DNA from 3 places in the Ruegeria sp. CH6 genome. Region 1 is predicted to be linked to each of the others. Evidence: riboswitches for the same ligand, from Rfam matches in the RefSeq annotation. Region 1 holds a riboswitch; each other region holds the start of a gene.
What was found. A riboswitch is a leader RNA that binds a small molecule or an ion and turns the genes downstream of it on or off. The one in region 1 is predicted to bind cobalamin.

Region 1 (5,519 bases):
AAGCCCGTCTGCGTTCGAGAACTCATCCAGCAGCGATTCAAGCCGAACCATCCGATCCGGCGTGCCGCTTTCCTTCATTGGGGGCGGGATATGGCCCAGCGTGACCGCCCCGATGCGGCGCTTGGCCTGCGCGGCCTCGCCGGGGTCATTGACGATGAAGGGATAGATCACCGGAAGATCGCGGATCAGAACTTCTGGCCAGCACTCGTCGGAAAGGGCGACCGACTTGCCTGGCAGCCATTCCAGCGTGCCGTGTGCGCCGATATGGATCAGCGCATCGGCACCAAGGCTTTTGCGTAGCCACAGATAGAACGCGACGTAGCTGTGGCGCGGGGTGCGCGACAGGTCATGGTAGTCGTCATCGCGCAATTCAGGCGTGCCGCGTTCAGGCTGAAGCGCGACCAGCGCTTTGCCCCGGCGCACGGCAGTGAAGTGAAACGCGCCATCGGTGAATACCGGGTCATCTTCAGGGTTGCCCCAGACGGTTTTCAGATCTGAACGTAATCGCTCTGGCAATTGGGCAAGCGCGGTTCGGTAATCCTGCAGCGGCCACGATATGCGGGCGTCCAGCAGAGTTTCGGCAATCGGCTCTGCGGGTGCAGTGTCATAGCCTTCACCCTGCAAATCGGACAACATCGCCTCGGCCGAGGCCAGTGCATCAAGGCCCACCGCATGGGCCATCTGCCAGTCCTTACCGGGATATGTGGACAGCACCAGAGCAGGCACCTGATCTGCTTTGGGACGGTCGTTCAGATTTAGCCAACCGGTCACACGGTCGATGATTGCTTCGATCCGTTCAGGTTCAGCCCGGTGGGCAAAGCGAGAATACTCAAGGTGCGGGTCGCGTTTGCCGGGCTCTTTGAAAGAAGCGATACCTGCCGAGATGCGCCCATCCACTTCGGGCAAAACCACATGCATGGCGAGGTCGGCGGGCGAAAGGCCGCGTTCCGCCTCAGCCCATGCTTTGCGGCGCGAGGTCGCCAGAGCAACCTGAAACACTGGCACATTAGCAGCGTCCAAGGGGGATGTCCCCGACGTGCCTTTGCCCGAGAACGAGGTAGCATTGATGATTGCGGATGGGTTCAGGGCAACAACCTGTTCGCGCAGCCAATCGGCGGCTGCGGGCGCTTTCAAAGATGGCGCGAACAGCCCAATCGCGTCCAGACCACGGTCTCGTAGGCTGCGGATCAAAGCTGCGACCGGCGCGGTGTCCGCCGAGGTCAGATAGGCCCGATAGAAGCTCACTAGGATGCGTTTCGCGTCGCCCGAGAAGGCCTTGTCTACCGGGATAACGCCACGATCGGGGCACCAAGCTCCGGATTCTGGCAGGGTTTTTGCACCCATCACCGGCCCGGCATAAAGCCCCGCGGCCAGAGCCATCTGAGCCAAGGCAGCTTGCGCGGCCACTTCTCCACCGGTGTCACAGAGATGCGCGAGCCGTCTCAGGGTTGAGACGGGCAGGGTGGAATAGTCATCCAGCCGCGTATCCTCGCGCCCGTCGGCAGGCAGAACCGCCAGCGCGATACCTTTGGTCTGTGCCAAAGCCAAAACCTGCTGCAGACCGTAGGACCAGTAGGGCACACCACCGATCAGGCGGATCAGAATACCCTTGGCCCCCTCAAGTGTCTGTTCGACATAGGTGTCGACGGACAGAGGGTGCTTCAACGCCGTCAGATTGGCCAGCCGCATCGACGGCATACGCCCTTCGGCCCCGCCACCGCGATGCCAGCCCGCCGCAAAAGCGCCAAGGTCGCTGTCCGAAAAGGACAGCACCACCAGATCCGCTGGGCTCTGGCCCAGATCGGTTGGGGTTTCAGTTTCTTCTAACCCGTGGCTTTCGCGGAAGACGACATGCATGGCTTACTCGGCAGCCTCAGCTACACCTACGAGGATATCACGGATCGCAGCCTCTTTGATGTCGTCATGCTCGGCGATCACCACCAAACGCGAGCGGCGTTCCTCGCCGGGTTCCCATGGGCGGTCGTATTGGTGACGGACGCGGGCACCAACAGCCTGAACCAGCAGACGCATCGGTTTGCCCTGAACGGCGGCATAGCCTTTGACGCGCAGGATGTTCAGCTCAGTCGCCAGGCGTTCGATTTTGGCAACCAGATCGGTTGGGTCGGTCTGTTCCGGCAACTCGACGATGATGCTTTCGAAATCGTCATGCTCGTGATCGTGGTGTCCGTCGTGATGGCTTGGGCGGGCGTCCATGTCATCCTCGGCAGCGGCTTCGAGGCCCAGAACAACGCGCACGTCTACGGCGCCTTCGGCGACTTCTACCACAGGCAGCGGGCGAGGGGCCTCGGCTGCGATGATCTCTTTGGCCTTGGCAACACCCTCGGGACCGGCCAGATCGGGCTTGGTCAGCAGGATGATATCGGCGCAGGAGATCTGGTCTTCGAACACCTCGGACAGAGGCGTTTCGTGGTCGATCGAGTCATCGGCCAGGCGCTGGGCGTCCACGGCTTCGACATTCGGAGCGAAGCGCCCGGCGGCGACGGCCTCGGCATCGGCCAGAGCGATCACGCCGTCAACGGTGATCTTGGAACGGATATCCGGCCAGTCGAATGCCTTCAGCAGCGGCTTGGGCAGCGCGAGTCCGGAGGTTTCAATCAGGATGTGATCGGGGCGCGGTTCCAGCGCCATCAGCGCTTCGATAGTTGGGATGAAATCATCGGCCACGGTGCAGCAGATGCAGCCATTTGCCAGTTCCATGATGTTTTCCGCCGGGCAATCGGGAATTGCGCAGGATTTCAGGATGTCGCCATCGACGCCAACGTCACCGAATTCATTGACAACAACGGCCAGACGTTTGCCCTGCGGGTTCTGCATCAGGTGCTTGACCAGTGTGGTTTTGCCCGAGCCCAGAAAGCCAGTGATTACAGTAACGGGAAGTTTTTCGAGGTTGCTCATTTCAGGGCTCCAATCGGGGGAATGCGGGCCGCACAGTTTTTGCGGAAATGTTCAGGGCGCTCACGCCATTTCACAAGGCCGTCTTCGGTGGCGAGATATTTGGTGACGCCTTCGACGATGGTCTCGACGTGGTCGGTTTCGTTGAGGTTCTCATACACAAAGGTCCAGCGGGATGGTCCGCCACGCAGTACGATCGAACACCCCTGATCGCAGTTCGAAAGGCATTCAACGGCCTTAAGATCAATGCCATCTGGCAGCTCGGCCTCGGTCAGCGCTTTATGCAATAATGTGCCGGGGCGCTGGTCATCTTCCTCGACAGGAAGGCCACGCCGGCAGGTGGTGCAGACCAGCAGTTCAACTGGTATCGTCTCGGTCACGTCTCTCATCCCCCCTTCACGGTTTTCGGGGGACGGGGTATGCGCGGGCCTTGGCCCGACACCGGAACACCCCGTCCGGTCTGGTCTTCGGGCGTTGGCAGGTCTCCCGGCTTGCGGATGTCAGAGGTATCCTCTGGCAGGTGTCCTGCCTTCCCGGCCTGCAGGCCAGTGGCTTTGGGCACCTTCTCCGGTCACGGTCGCGGGGGCGGCTGCATTTGACGGCATTCCATACCGCTGATGCATTCCCTTTTCATCTGCTTGCACAGACACCAACGAAAGGGACATGCGGCAAGCAAAGGGGCGTTGTCAAGCGAATGGAGGCGCTCTCAGATCACCGGGATGGAAAAGCGACTTGCAGTGGTCAGTCAGCGGCATCCGCTTTGATCCGTTCTTGCAACCAGGTCTCAAAGAGGCGGGCAGAGGCCGTCGGGCGGGGCGCGCCATCTGAGCGGATCAGGTAATGGGACTGAGCAAAGGGAATCGGTGGTCCGGCGATCTGCAAGGGCGCACCCTGCGCAATCGCATTCCGGGCAAAGCGTTCAAGGATTGTGGCGTAGCCTGCCCCCGCCATCACAAGTTGCAACGCGGTGACCGTTGTATCCGCCGAATATTGAGACTGAAGTTCAGGCTGGTGAATGCCATGCGCTTCAAAGTATCGCGCCCAGTTGTCTTCATATCCAAGGATATGGATCAGAGGACTTTCACGGAACTCTGTCTTGCTAGGCGCTGCAGTGCCGGATCTGCAAACCGGAACAAGGAATTCATCCGAAAGTTTCTCTGACCTGAGCCCCGGCCAGTCGCCATAGCCCAGCCGAATATCGATATCCACATCGCTGGAACCCATGGTGTCATTCCAGATGTGAGTCACCAATCGCACAGGGATGTCGGGATGTTGGCTGGTGAATTCAGGTAGTTCGGCAGCCAGCCAATAAGTCATGGTTGAAATTGCCGCACGAACGGTCAGCGTCTGCTGAGAAGCTGGGCCAAACAAACTGTTGGTCGAAAGGGTTATGTTAGACAGAGCGCGCCGAACGGTCAAAGCATAGGACTGGCCAAGCTCGGTCAATTCCAGTCGTCTTGCCTGTCGAGTGAAAAGAGGTTGGCCCAACTCGGCTTCCAATGAACGGATATGCAGGGATACTGCGGTTTGTGTCAGACCCAGCTCTTGCGCGGTAGCAGTGAAATTCAGATGGCGAGCGGCAGCTTCGAAACTACGCAGCCAGGAAGGGTTTGGTAGACGATCCATTTATCACCAAAAATTTTTGCCCATAAGCTCGATTATTATTCGTTTCATTTGCGGGTTATCAAGGTGAATACTCCGCGTGAAAACGGTTCGGGCATAGCCCATAGGGAGGATTCGCAATGAAGGTTGGATTTATCGGTCTTGGGAATGTGGGAGGTAAGCTCTCGGGTTCGTTGCTGCGCAACGGAGTTGATTTGACAGTTCATGATCTGAACACGGATCTGGTTGCTGAATTTGTTGCGCAGGGTGCCAAGGCTGCTGAAGGTCCGGCGCAACTGATGCGGGATTGTGATGCGGTTATCACCTGCTTGCCATCCCCTGCGGCATCGGATGCCGTGATGCAGGAAATGCTGCCAGAGGTTGGTCCGGGCAAGATCTGGATGGAGATGTCCACCACTGATGAGGCCGAGGTGAAACGGTTGGGTGCCATGGTGATCGAACGCGGTGGCGCCGCAGTAGATTGCCCTGTTTCCGGGGGATGCCATCGCGCTGCTACTGGCAATATTTCGATTTTTGCCGGATGTGATCGCGCAACATTTGAACGGATTTTGCCCTTTCTGACGACCATGGGGCGCCGCATTCTGCATACCGGTGAGCTGGGATCTGCTTCGGTTCTGAAAGTGCTGACCAACTATCTGGCTACCGCCAACCTGATCACCTGTGCCGAAGCCCTGGTCACTGCCAAGGCTGCAGGGATGGATCTGAATACGACCTATGAAGCGATCAAGATCTCATCGGGTACCTCATTTGTGCATGAAACCGAAAGTCAGGTCATCCTGAATGGATCTCGCGATATCTCGTTTACAATGGATCTTGTGAAAAAGGATATCGGGCTGTTTCAGGAGGTCGCAGATCGTGCCGGGGTGCCGTTGGAGATGAACCCGGTGATGATCAAGATTTTCGAGGACGGAATTGCCCGGTATGGTGACCGCGAGCTGTCGCCCAATATCATCAGGCGACTGGAAGATGCCACCGGACTGGAT
Region 2 (5,519 bases), on a different contig from region 1:
AGGTTCATGTGTATCTCCTATTTGATGAATAAGCAGTGATCGAGGAGTGGTTCCAGCGCAAAGCGCCTGAGAAACAAAGGTCCGGATGTCGTCTAGGTTCTCCACGCGATACCAATCGCCGTGTGGATAGTGGACGATCACTGGCCCCGCATTGCAGGGAAACAGGCAGCCGGTTGTGGTCACCAGACATTCAGAGCTTTTACCTGCATGGCCGAGTTCTTTTTTAAGCGCATCCACCAGATTGGGGGCGTCTTTCAGGTGACATCGCGGGCCTGCACAGACGAATAGATGGTGGCGAAAGGCAGGAGGGCTGTCCCACCCTTTGCCGAGCTCACCGGAAGGTTTCGGCCTAATCGGTTTCAGCAGAACATCTGCATTTGCGGCAGCCCGAATGACGTCTGAATCCATTTGCAGCGGTTTGGCGAAGAACAGCTCAGGTGCGGTTTTTGCCCGCCTGTGCAACCAGCTTGCTGCCGCATTTGGCAACCAGTTTTCGAGGCTCTGGGAAAACGGCAAACCAATTGGACGCAACTCGATGCGCTTGGCTCCCTGCTCCGTGAGATCATCTAGAGCATGCCAAAGCCCATCACCGGATGCCTCCAACCTGACAGCACGGGCTTCTGTAGGCGCGGCCTCAATCAGAGCGTTTGCAAGGTGGCGGAACCGGGATTGGCTGACGTAATTTGCCGAAATCAAATAGATAAATGCGTCCATCTCTGCCCCGAAACAGGAGGCAGGTCGGCACAATGCACTGGCCCGAAGATATCCATCATCTCATCCTCCTCGGGCCCTCCGCCCGGTTGGTTACATCCTGATGATGGCAGGTCTCCTGACTTGCGGATCAAAGCTTGCCGTCCCTTCCCGGATCTTGGGCGATCCAGTGGCTCTGACGGGTTGCTCACCGCTTACAGTTGCGGGGGCAGTTTCGGATTTGGACAAACGTCCGCACCGAATTCCCTTTTATCCTTGCGGCAATCACCTCAAGGAACCATCACGGCGAAAAAACACAAGCAAAGTTGATTCGACAAGAGTACGTGCTGGCTGATCGCTGGTATTTTGCCAGAACCTGCACGAGCGGACAAAGAAGTTCGCTACACTTCACTCTATATATTGACAACTTGCCCTGGTGAAACCCAATATAGTGTTGCTTCGGTTCTTTCGATTCCTGTCGAAAGCTAAGAGGGAAACCGGTGAAAAACCGGCGCTGCCCCCGCAACTGTGAGCGGAGAGTTCGGCTGAACACGCCACTGAAAGCACGCTTTTGGGAAGGCCAGACCGAACGATGATCCGCGAGCCAGGAGACCTGCCGCAAGCTCGAATGATAACCACGAACGGAGGGTTCGGGGGCGTTTGACGGGCCTGTTTGCCCATGGCGTCCTCGGCTTTGATTAAAAGGACAGAGGATAAATGAGCATTACCGTATATTCCAAACCCGCCTGCGTACAATGCACCGCGACCACCCGAGCGTTGGATGCAAAAGGCATCAATTATGATGTCGTGGACCTGACGCAGGACGACAGCGCCATGACCCATGTGACCGAGCTGGGTTATCGCCAGGCACCAGTCGTTGTGGCCGGCAGTGACCACTGGTCGGGCTTCCGCCCCGACATGATCGCCCAACTGGCCTGATCCATGGCAGCGCCGATCCCGGCGCTGGTCTACTTCTCATCGAAATCCGGAAACACCCACCGCTTTGTTTCGCGGCTGGGCCTGACCTCTTTCCGCATTCCGAATGGAATGGACCCGCTGCCTGACCCCGGACACGCCTATGTGCTGATCAGCCCCACCTATGCCGATGGCGAAGGACGTGGGGCGGTTCCGAAACAGGTGATCCGGTTTCTGAACGAACCGGACAGACGCGCCGGGATCGTTGGGGTGATCGGCACAGGCAACCGCAATTTCGGTGCGACCTACGCTTTGGCCGGTCGCATTATCGCCCAGAAATGCAACGTACCGCTGCTCTACACGTTTGAGCTGGCCGGAACAGAGACCGACATCGCCCGCGTCCGCGCCGGGCTGGAAAAACTAGGGAGACACCAATGCTCGACAGCAGCATAAACGAGCAGGACTATCACGCGCTGAACGCGATGCTGAACCTCTATGATGGTGAGGGGAAGATCCGCTTTGACGCTGACCGCATGGCCGCTCGGCAATACTTCCTTCAGAACGTGAACCAGAACACCGTGTTCTTCCATTCGTTGGATGAAAAGCTGGGATACCTGGTGTCCGAAGGCTACTATGAAGAGGCCGTGCTGGACCAGTATTCCAAGAACTTCATGCGCAAGATCTGGGATGCGGCTTATGCCAAGAAGTTCCGTTTCCCGACCTTTCTGGGCGCGTTCAAGTATTATACCTCGTATACGCTGAAAACCCGCGACGGACAGCGCTATCTTGAGCGCTATGAGGATCGCGTTGTCATGACCGCGCTGGCACTGGCGCGTGGGGATGAGGCGCTGGCGATGTCCTTCATGGAGGAAATCCTCGATGGCCGGTTCCAGCCTGCCACGCCGACCTTCCTGAACGCAGGCAAAGCTTCACGCGGTGAGTTGATCTCGTGCTTCCTACTGCGGTTGGAAGACAACATGGAGAGCATCGGGCGCGGCATCAACTCGGCCCTGCAACTGTCCAAGCGCGGCGGAGGTGTGGCGCTGCTGCTGACCAACATCCGCGAGCACGGCGCACCGATCAAAGGAATTGAGAACCAGTCCTCCGGCGTGATCCCGGTAATGAAACTGCTGGAAGACAGCTTCTCCTACGCCAACCAACTGGGTGCGCGGCAAGGCGCGGGTGCAGTCTATCTGAACGCGCACCACCCGGACATCATGCGGTTCCTCGACACCAAGCGCGAAAACGCGGACGAGAAAATCCGCATCAAGACGCTGAGCCTTGGCGTGGTGATCCCTGACATCACTTTCGAACTGGCGAAGAAGAACGCCGATATGTACCTGTTCTCGCCCCATGACGTGGAAAAGGTCTATGGCGTGCCGCTCTCGGAAATCTCGGTGACCGAGAAGTATCACGAGATGGTCGATGACAAGCGAATCCGTAAATCCAAAGTCAACGCGCGGGAATTCTTCCAGACCATTGCCGAGATTCAGTTCGAATCCGGTTATCCATACGTGATGTTCGAAGACACGGTGAACCGGATGAACCCCATCGCGGGCAGGATCAACATGTCGAACCTGTGTTCCGAGATTTTGCAGGTCAATGAAGCATCCGAATTCAACGATGACCTCAGCTATTCGCATCTGGGCACGGATATCTCCTGCAACCTCGGCTCGCTGAACATTGCCAAGACAATGGATGGCGGCGATCTGGGACGCACTGTTGGCGCTGCGATCCGCGCGCTGACGGCGGTGTCCGAAATGTCGGCAATCGACTCGGTGCCGTCGGTGCGTCGGGGCAACGATGAAAGCCACGCGATCGGTCTGGGCCAGATGAACCTGCACGGATTTCTGGCGCGGGAACATATCCACTATGGCTCGGCCGAAGGTGTTGAGTTCACATCGGTGTACTTCGCGGCCACGGCCTATCACGCGATCCGCACCTCCTGCGAACTGGCGCAGGAACGCAAGACGTCGTTCAAAGGGTTCGAAGACTCTGGCTATGCCTCAGGCGCATTCTTTGACAAATATACAACCCGTGACTGGCTGCCCGAAAGTGATCGGGTGAAGGCTCTGTTCGATGGAATGACTCTGCCCACGCGTGACGATTGGGCGGCGCTGAAGGCGGACGCGATGAAACACGGGCTGTATAACCGCAACCTTCAGGCCGTACCGCCAACCGGGTCGATCAGCTATATCAACAACTCGACCTCGTCGATCCACCCGATCGTGTCCAAGATCGAAATCCGCAAAGAGGGCAAGATCGGCCGTGTCTATTATCCAGCGGCTTTCATGGATAACGACAACCTCGAATACTACCGCGATGCCTATGAGATCGGCCCAGAGGCGCTGATCGACACCTACGCGGCGGCCACCGAACATGTGGATCAGGGCCTGTCGCTGACGCTGTTCTTCCCGTCCGAGGCCACGACCCGCGATATCAACCGCGCCCAGATCTACGCGTGGAAGAAGGGCATCAAAACCATCTACTACGTGCGTCTGCGCCAGGAGGCCCTTGAAGGGACCGAGGTGCAGGGCTGCGTATCCTGCTCGCTGTAAGGGGAAACGATATGAAAGATATGATCCAAACCAAAATCCCCCGCGCCATCAATTGGAACCGGCTGGAGGATGACAAGGACCTTGAAGTCTGGAACCGCCTGACGGTCAATTTCTGGCTGCCGGAAAAGGTGCCGCTGTCCAACGATATCCAAAGCTGGGCGACGCTGACGGACCACGAAAAGCAGCTGACCATCCGCGTCTTCACCGGTCTGACCCTGCTGGACACGATCCAGAACACGGTCGGCGCCCCTGCCTTGATGCCAGATGCCGTGACGCCCCACGAAGAGGCCGTGCTGACCAACATCGCCTTCATGGAGGCGGTGCATGCGCGCAGCTATTCCTCGATCTTCTCAACATTGTGTTCGACCAAGGAGATCGACGAGGCCTTCCGCTGGTCCGAAGAAAACCCGCATCTGCGGGCCAAGGCCGAGGCAATCCTGAACACCTACGCGCCCGGAAACGATCCTTTGAAACGCAAGATCGCGTCGGTGTTTCTGGAAAGCTTCCTGTTCTATTCCGGCTTCTACCTTCCAATGTATTGGTCTAGTCGCGCCAAGCTGACCAACACCGCCGACCTGATCCGGCTGATTATCCGGGATGAGGCGGTTCATGGTTATTACATCGGGTATAAGTTCCAGCGCGGGTATGAGAAGCTGTCCGAGACGGAACAGCAGGAACTGAAGGACTATGGCTTTGGTCTGATGTTCGAACTCTACGGCATCGAAAACCAGTACACCGAAGAGCTGTATGACGAGATCGGCCTGACCGAGGATGTGAAAGTGTTCCTGCATTACAATGCCAACAAGGCGTTGCAGAACCTGGGTTTCGAAGCCCTGTTCCCGCCCGAAGTCTCCGAAGTGAACCCGGCCATTCTGGCGGCACTTAGCCCCGACAGTGAAAACCACGACTTCTTTTCGGGCTCAGGCTCGTCTTATGTCATTGGCAAGGCTGTCGCCACTGAAGACGAGGATTGGGACTTCTGATGCCGAAAGACACGTTAGCAATCGTCAAGGAATGGCACGAGGCGTTCGACGTACCGGTCGTTGACGCCCCGTCGATTCCCAATGAGCGCGCGCAGATGCGGCTCGCGATCCTCGAAGAGGAAGTGGCCGAGCTGCGTACTGCAGTCGAGGCTGGTGATCTGATTGAAGTTCTGGATGCGCTTTGCGACATTCAATACGTGCTTGACGGAACGTTTCTCGAGTTTGGCCTGCACGGCTTCAAGCAGGAAGCGATGGATGAGGTTCATGCCTCAAACATGTCCAAACTCGGAGCCGATGGACGGCCCGTACTCCGCGAGGACGGCAAAGTACTGAAAGGGCCGGACTTCCGGCGGCCCGATCTGGCCCGCGTTCT
Region 3 (5,519 bases), on a different contig from region 1:
AACGACATTATCAAAGCCGCGGCATCGGGTTTCAAAGGATTGTTCCGGTTTGTCGTGCTGATCACCCTCTGGCAGCTAAGAAACGTGTCAGCCGAAGTGATTTGGCCTGTTACCGGCAGATCGTGGAAGGGTGGCCATCGTCAAGCAAACGACACTTCAGCCCGGATGTCTGGGTGTCCGTAAATCCGGATATTCGCAAGCAGTTGGTGAGCGATGGTCTCGGCTGGGCCGAGCTCCCGGTTACTACGGTCGAGCGTGATGTGTTGGATGGCGAACTAAAGGTGATTGACTATGCGTTTGCGCAGAATGCGATCCTGAAAACCGTTGATTTTCTGACCTCAAATCCTTCGGTGGATGGTCCTGTCATGAGATGGGCAATTGAACAGATCAGCAGTTGGGATCAGCGCGCCTGGATAGGTGATCATCAGGTTGGCAGAAGATAGCTGAGACCCCCCGACTCAGCAAGCGGTCTGCAAGAGAACACCCGCTGGTCACCAATCATCCCATGTGACCGGTTCAACCGGTCAGCCACGCCTTCCCGATCTGAACAGGTAAATGAACACAAAGAGCGACCCGATCGATGTTGTCACGATACCCACGGGCAGTTCCTGTGGTGCCAGCAGAAGTCTGGACAGAATGTCTGAGAGGGTCAGCAGCACGGCTCCTACAAGCGCCGCCGTTATCAACAGGTTCTTGTGAAGTGGCCCGGCAATACCGCGTGCAATGTGCGGGACCATAAGGCCGACGAACCCGATCACGCCCGCCACAGATACAAACGCTGCCGTCGCCAAAGCTGCTGCAAAGAACAGTCTGTATCGCAGTCCTTTGACAGGTATGCCCAGAGTCGAAGCGGTGAAGTCTCCGGTCAGCAGCGCATCCAGCCATCGGCTGCGGTAGAGTGCATAGGCTAGGATCAGGCCAAGCCCTGCAAGGACAAGAGGGAAGGTTTCCCACCGCGCCAATCCAAGCCCGCCCAGCATCCAGAAAATCACGGAATGGGCTGCTCGGTTGTCGCCGGCAAAGATCAGATAGTTGGTAATTGCCGAGAACAGGAATGAGACCGAAAGCCCGGCAAGGATCAGTTTTTCCGGTGCACTTGTGCGTAAGCTCTGCACCAAAGCCAGAACAACCCCGGATGCGATGAGACCACCGCAAAAGGCTGCAAGCGGCAAGGTCCAGATGCCCAGAACATCGCCGGTAACGGTGATAACCAGAACTGCACCTGCGGCAGCGCCAGAGGACAGGCCGAACAGGAACGGGTCGGCAAGATCGTTTCGGGTGGTGGTCTGAAGCACGACCCCGACAACACCAAGGCCCGCGCCGATGACAGCAGCAAAAAGAGCGCGTGGTAAACGCAGGTCGAACACGATCCGATGCAGCGGGGACATGTCGCCTTCGCTGATGCCAGTGCCAAGCGAAATGGCGGTCAGGACGTCCGCAACAGGGATCGGCGTGGTGCCATAGATTGTCGACACCAGCAAAAGGGCGACCAGAACGGCCGCCCCCAGCAGTGTTGTCCGGCCCAACGGGCCCATTCAGTTGATCTCGGCGTGCATTTCGCGCGCCATTTTCTCGATCGCTTCGATGTTTGCCGGTCCAGGTGTCAGCTCTTCGTAGCGCAGACCGATCCAGCGTTCATTCTTGACTGCGTCGGTCTGGGACATCACGGGGTGCTCCTGCAGGAATTTGAAGGTATCCGCAGCGCCGTTGCCGGTCTGGTAGTCCAGCAGAACCAGGAATTCAGGGTTCGTGGCGGCGACGGCCTCCCACGAGGTGCGGCCCCAGCTGGTGTCCAGATCATGGGTTACGTTTTCGCCACCAGCGGCAGTGATCATCGCGTCAGGGATTGCGAACTTGCCCGCGGTAAAAGGCGCATCAGCCGGACCATCCAGCAGGAAGACGCGGGGTTTCGCCAGATCTGCGGTTTTGGCTTCGATGGCAGACAGCTGGCCTTTCCAGCCATCGACCAGTGCTTCGGCCTTGTCCTCAACATGCATGACTTTGCCCAGACGCAGAACGTCATCGAACAACAGGTCCATGCTGGCTTCAGGCCGGTCCTTGTTCAGATGCACGCAGCTTTCGGTCAGGACCATGGTCTTGATACCAAAGGGGGCCAGCGTGTCCGGAGTGACTTCGCCGCCGGGCTTCATGCCATAGTACCACCCGGCAAAGAAAAGATCGGGTTCTACTGCTACCAGATTTTCGACAGTGGGGTATTTCGGCGCCAGTTCGGGGATGTCACCGCGCAGCGTATCGAATTCCGGGCTGGTCTTGTACCATCCAGTGATGCCAGTCAGGCCGACGATCTTGTCCTGCAGGCCAAGCGCAAAGGCCATGTCGGTCATGTTCATGTCGTGCACGACCAGCCGTTCGGGCGTTGAGTCAAAAACAAGCGGTTCGCCGCAATTGTCTACGGTGACCTCATGTGCGGCCGCACTGGTGGCGAGGCCGGTGATCAGCGCCACGGGCCAGAGTTTCAGGTTCATGGAAAGCTCCTGTCAGTTTGTAAGCTTGGTTTTTCGGATGTCGAGTGCGGGGATCACCCGGTCTTCGTGTTGAAAACACAGGTATTCGACGCCAAAGGTTTCGCGCACGCGCTGTGGCGTCAGGATGTTGCTGACTGGTCCAAAACCCGTCAGTCGGGTGGATTTCATCAACGCAACATGGGTGGCGAACTCAGGGATCATGACCAGATCGTGGACGATCATGACCACGGTGATACCAAGATCGGCGACCAGCGAGAGCATGCGCCCCTTGGCATCGGGATCCAGATGGTTGGTGGGTTCGTCCAGAAACAGCAGCGACGGGTTTTGGGCCAAAGCGCGCGCAATATGAGCGCGCTGACGCTCGCCTCCTGATAGGGTCGACATCTGCTTGCCTGCCAGATGATGCAGCTCGGTCAGGTCAAATATCCTGTCCAATGCCTGTTTATGTTCATCTGCAGATCGGTCGCCTTTGATGGGAATCTGCCCCAAGGCTACGTAATCTCTCAGTCGTAACCGTCCATCGGGCAGTTCCTGCTGGCTTACAACAGCGATGGTCCGGGCGCGGTCCTGAGGCGATAGCGATCGCAGGCTTTGACCGCGTATCAGTACATCCCCAAGCGCGATGGTTTCGACACCACATAGCAGGTTCAGCAGGGTGGTTTTGCCCGCGCCGTTCGGGCCTGCGATGGCCAGTACTGATCCCTCGTCCAGATCAAAGGACACACCCTGCAGCAGCACATCACCGTTCAATGCATAGTACTCGAGATTTTCGGCAACCAGAAATGTCATGCCTGACCTCCAGACAAGATGCGCGGCATGCGCGACAAGGTTTTGGTGTAAAGGGCAGGGGGTCTGTCCGTGGCATTGGTCCAGCCGTCGGCGCTGTCCTGATATTGCCAGGCAAACGCGGCCAGCGCTTCAATGTCCTGCGCTGAACTAATGCGACCGAACAGGTATTGCGCTTTGTCCGCAGCCTGAAAGCCAACGGTCGTAGGATGTGAACAGCCAGCCATGCAGGAAACCCCTCGGATTGCGAAGCAGGACGGAAGCTTGTCCGCAATCGCCGTTCGAAGCGCATCGGCACTGTCCGAGCCCTGACAGGTCTCGCAAATCAACAGGAAATGATCAGAGTTTTCAGGCATTACGCGCTCCACTTACTGACAATCCGGGTGATAAGCAATGTAATAACGTAACAAGTAATTTATTACAGCTCGGATTTGCGATGCTGTGCCACTGCCGGTTTTGAAAATACAAAGCGAAGAGTTTATTTGCTTCCGGCATGGTCCGCTCCACTTGTTGCCAAGTGCGGACAGAAGGTGCCGTATATGTACACACGCAGATTACGCGCCATCAAAGCCTCCTTCCAGGACGCCCCGCCCCGGGTTGGTTAAACATCTGATGGCAGGTCTCCTGACTTGCGGGTCGATGCTTGGCCAACCTTCCCGGCCTTTGGGCCAGTGGTCTTTTGGCTTCGCTCTCCGCCTACAGTTGCGGGGGCAGTCACGGCATTGGTACGCAGAACGCACCGCACCGTATTCCCATTTTCATCCCTCGGACAAACCGCCGGGAACCATCTCGTGTCAGCTAGTCTGGTGTCGATAGCGTTGTCAAGCGCCAGCTGAAGGCTTGGTCAACGCAGGGATAGGTTTTTACTTCACGACCCGAAGCATCGGCCGGCGGGTGGTGTCGCCGCGTCGGTCGCTACCGGTCGGAAAGCGATTGGCAAGCGTCAGACCAGCCTGAATCAGATGGGGATCCGGATAGCCGCCTGTAACAAGGTTGACGGCATCGCGCGCTTCGGGCGTGTTGTCGCGCCGCATGTGATGCAGCATCTTCATCAGCGCAAGCTCATCGCATGTCAGTGACCCACGCTGTTCAAGGCAAAGCGGGTCGTTGAAGGCCAGCCCCGCCGGGCGGCAATGCAATGTGACCTTGACGATTTTATAGATCAGATGCGCGATGTTCAGGCCCTGATCAACGCCCCAGCGTTCGATGGCCGTGGAATAGGCGTGTTGCCACGATTGCGTATCGGGATCGGCAAAACTGAGGATGAAGTGTCGCATAACAGGCAACAGTCCCAGCTCAAAATCATCGAAGTCTGGTCTGCCCGCAGCTGGTCTGTCGCCGTTTGATCCATAGACTGAAAAGCTCATGCGCGCTTCCTTTCAGAATTTGGGGAATGCGCCGACAGGCTGAGCACGTTTTCCGGCAGCTCATCTGCGGTCAGTTCTGTTTGTGGGCGGGGTGCGGTGGCATGTGCAGGGAACCGCAGGTCGGCTTCGATGGCCTCGCGGAGTTTCGGTTTCAATGCACATCCATGTCGGCTGGCAACAGCATCCATGGCCAGCAGGTCAGCAAGCGATTTTGTCATTATCTGGTTGTCTCTTGGTCAGCGTCGGGCAGGGCGGTGACCGGGCGTGAATCCAGAGAATCTGACTAGGTCGGTGCTTAACTGACAAAAATAGTCGGAAAAAGCAATAAGGAAAAGACGGACCGGTTGCGACGGCCCGTCTTCCGGCGGGAAAACCCGCCTTCCAAGGCGAAAGCCAACCCTGCGAACCTGGGTCAGCTAACTGATGGGGTTATCAGCCGCCGTTGGAATTCGCGAGCGCAGGCTGGGCAAAGTCATTCGCTTCAGGGGTCAGATCCTGCGCGCCGGTGCCCGGCATCAGTTCGAAGCCAAGATCGAACTGATCGAGTGTCGAAGCCAGTTGTGCCACGATCTCGGTATCGCCTTCAGATTTGGCGGTGCCATCTGCCAGCATGTCGGTCAGCTTACGTTCGCCGGTCATGACCTTTTCTAGATCAGCGCGGTTCAGACTGATCGACAGGTCGGCGTTTTCCGCAGTCTGGTCAACGATATGGGTCAGGGTGGCGTTGCTCATTTCAACCACAATGTTTTCATCGCGATCCGGAATCGACAGGTTGATGGTGAACTCCATGTCGGCCGCTTTTTCGCTGTTGACGCGGATGCCGAGAAAATCCAGCCACATGGTGGTCTGCATCGCCTTGATCGTGTCCGGACCGGTGGTC

Region 2: another riboswitch for cobalamin. It lies ahead of nrdH (glutaredoxin-like protein NrdH); the one in region 1 lies ahead of ACR0CW_RS04595 (DUF1636 family protein).
Region 3: another riboswitch for cobalamin. It lies ahead of ACR0CW_RS11980 (DUF1636 family protein); the one in region 1 lies ahead of ACR0CW_RS04595 (DUF1636 family protein).

The regions. Positions count from the first base shown of each region.
Region 1 covers NZ_JBQFQS010000002.1:63,943-69,461, forward strand. Annotated here, with positions in the region: gene cobN (cobaltochelatase subunit CobN) at 1-1,857, opposite strand, end outside; gene cobW (cobalamin biosynthesis protein CobW) at 1,861-2,916, opposite strand; gene ACR0CW_RS04595 (DUF1636 family protein) at 2,913-3,302, opposite strand; cobalamin riboswitch at 3,373-3,582, opposite strand; gene ACR0CW_RS04600 (LysR substrate-binding domain-containing protein) at 3,655-4,539, opposite strand; gene ACR0CW_RS04605 (NAD(P)-dependent oxidoreductase) at 4,656-5,519, shown strand, end outside.
Region 2 covers NZ_JBQFQS010000003.1:440,509-446,027, reverse strand. Annotated here, with positions in the region: gene ACR0CW_RS10800 ((2Fe-2S) ferredoxin domain-containing protein) at 1-714, opposite strand, end outside; gene ACR0CW_RS10805 (ABC transporter substrate-binding protein) at 1-8, opposite strand, end outside; cobalamin riboswitch at 803-1,008, opposite strand; cobalamin riboswitch at 1,134-1,325, shown strand; gene nrdH (glutaredoxin-like protein NrdH) at 1,408-1,629, shown strand; gene nrdI (class Ib ribonucleoside-diphosphate reductase assembly flavoprotein NrdI) at 1,645-2,058, shown strand; gene nrdE (class 1b ribonucleoside-diphosphate reductase subunit alpha) at 2,040-4,163, shown strand; gene nrdF (class 1b ribonucleoside-diphosphate reductase subunit beta) at 4,175-5,146, shown strand; gene ACR0CW_RS10775 (pyrophosphohydrolase domain-containing protein) at 5,146-5,519, shown strand, end outside.
Region 3 covers NZ_JBQFQS010000004.1:238,931-244,449, reverse strand. Annotated here, with positions in the region: gene ACR0CW_RS12000 (LysR family transcriptional regulator) at 1-443, shown strand, start outside; gene ACR0CW_RS11995 (FecCD family ABC transporter permease) at 525-1,535, opposite strand; gene ACR0CW_RS11990 (ABC transporter substrate-binding protein) at 1,536-2,486, opposite strand; gene ACR0CW_RS11985 (ABC transporter ATP-binding protein) at 2,499-3,275, opposite strand; gene ACR0CW_RS11980 (DUF1636 family protein) at 3,272-3,628, opposite strand; cobalamin riboswitch at 3,870-4,076, opposite strand; gene ACR0CW_RS11975 (hypothetical protein) at 4,136-4,639, opposite strand; gene ACR0CW_RS11970 (hypothetical protein) at 4,636-4,857, opposite strand; gene ACR0CW_RS11965 (alkyl/aryl-sulfatase) at 5,072-5,519, opposite strand, start outside.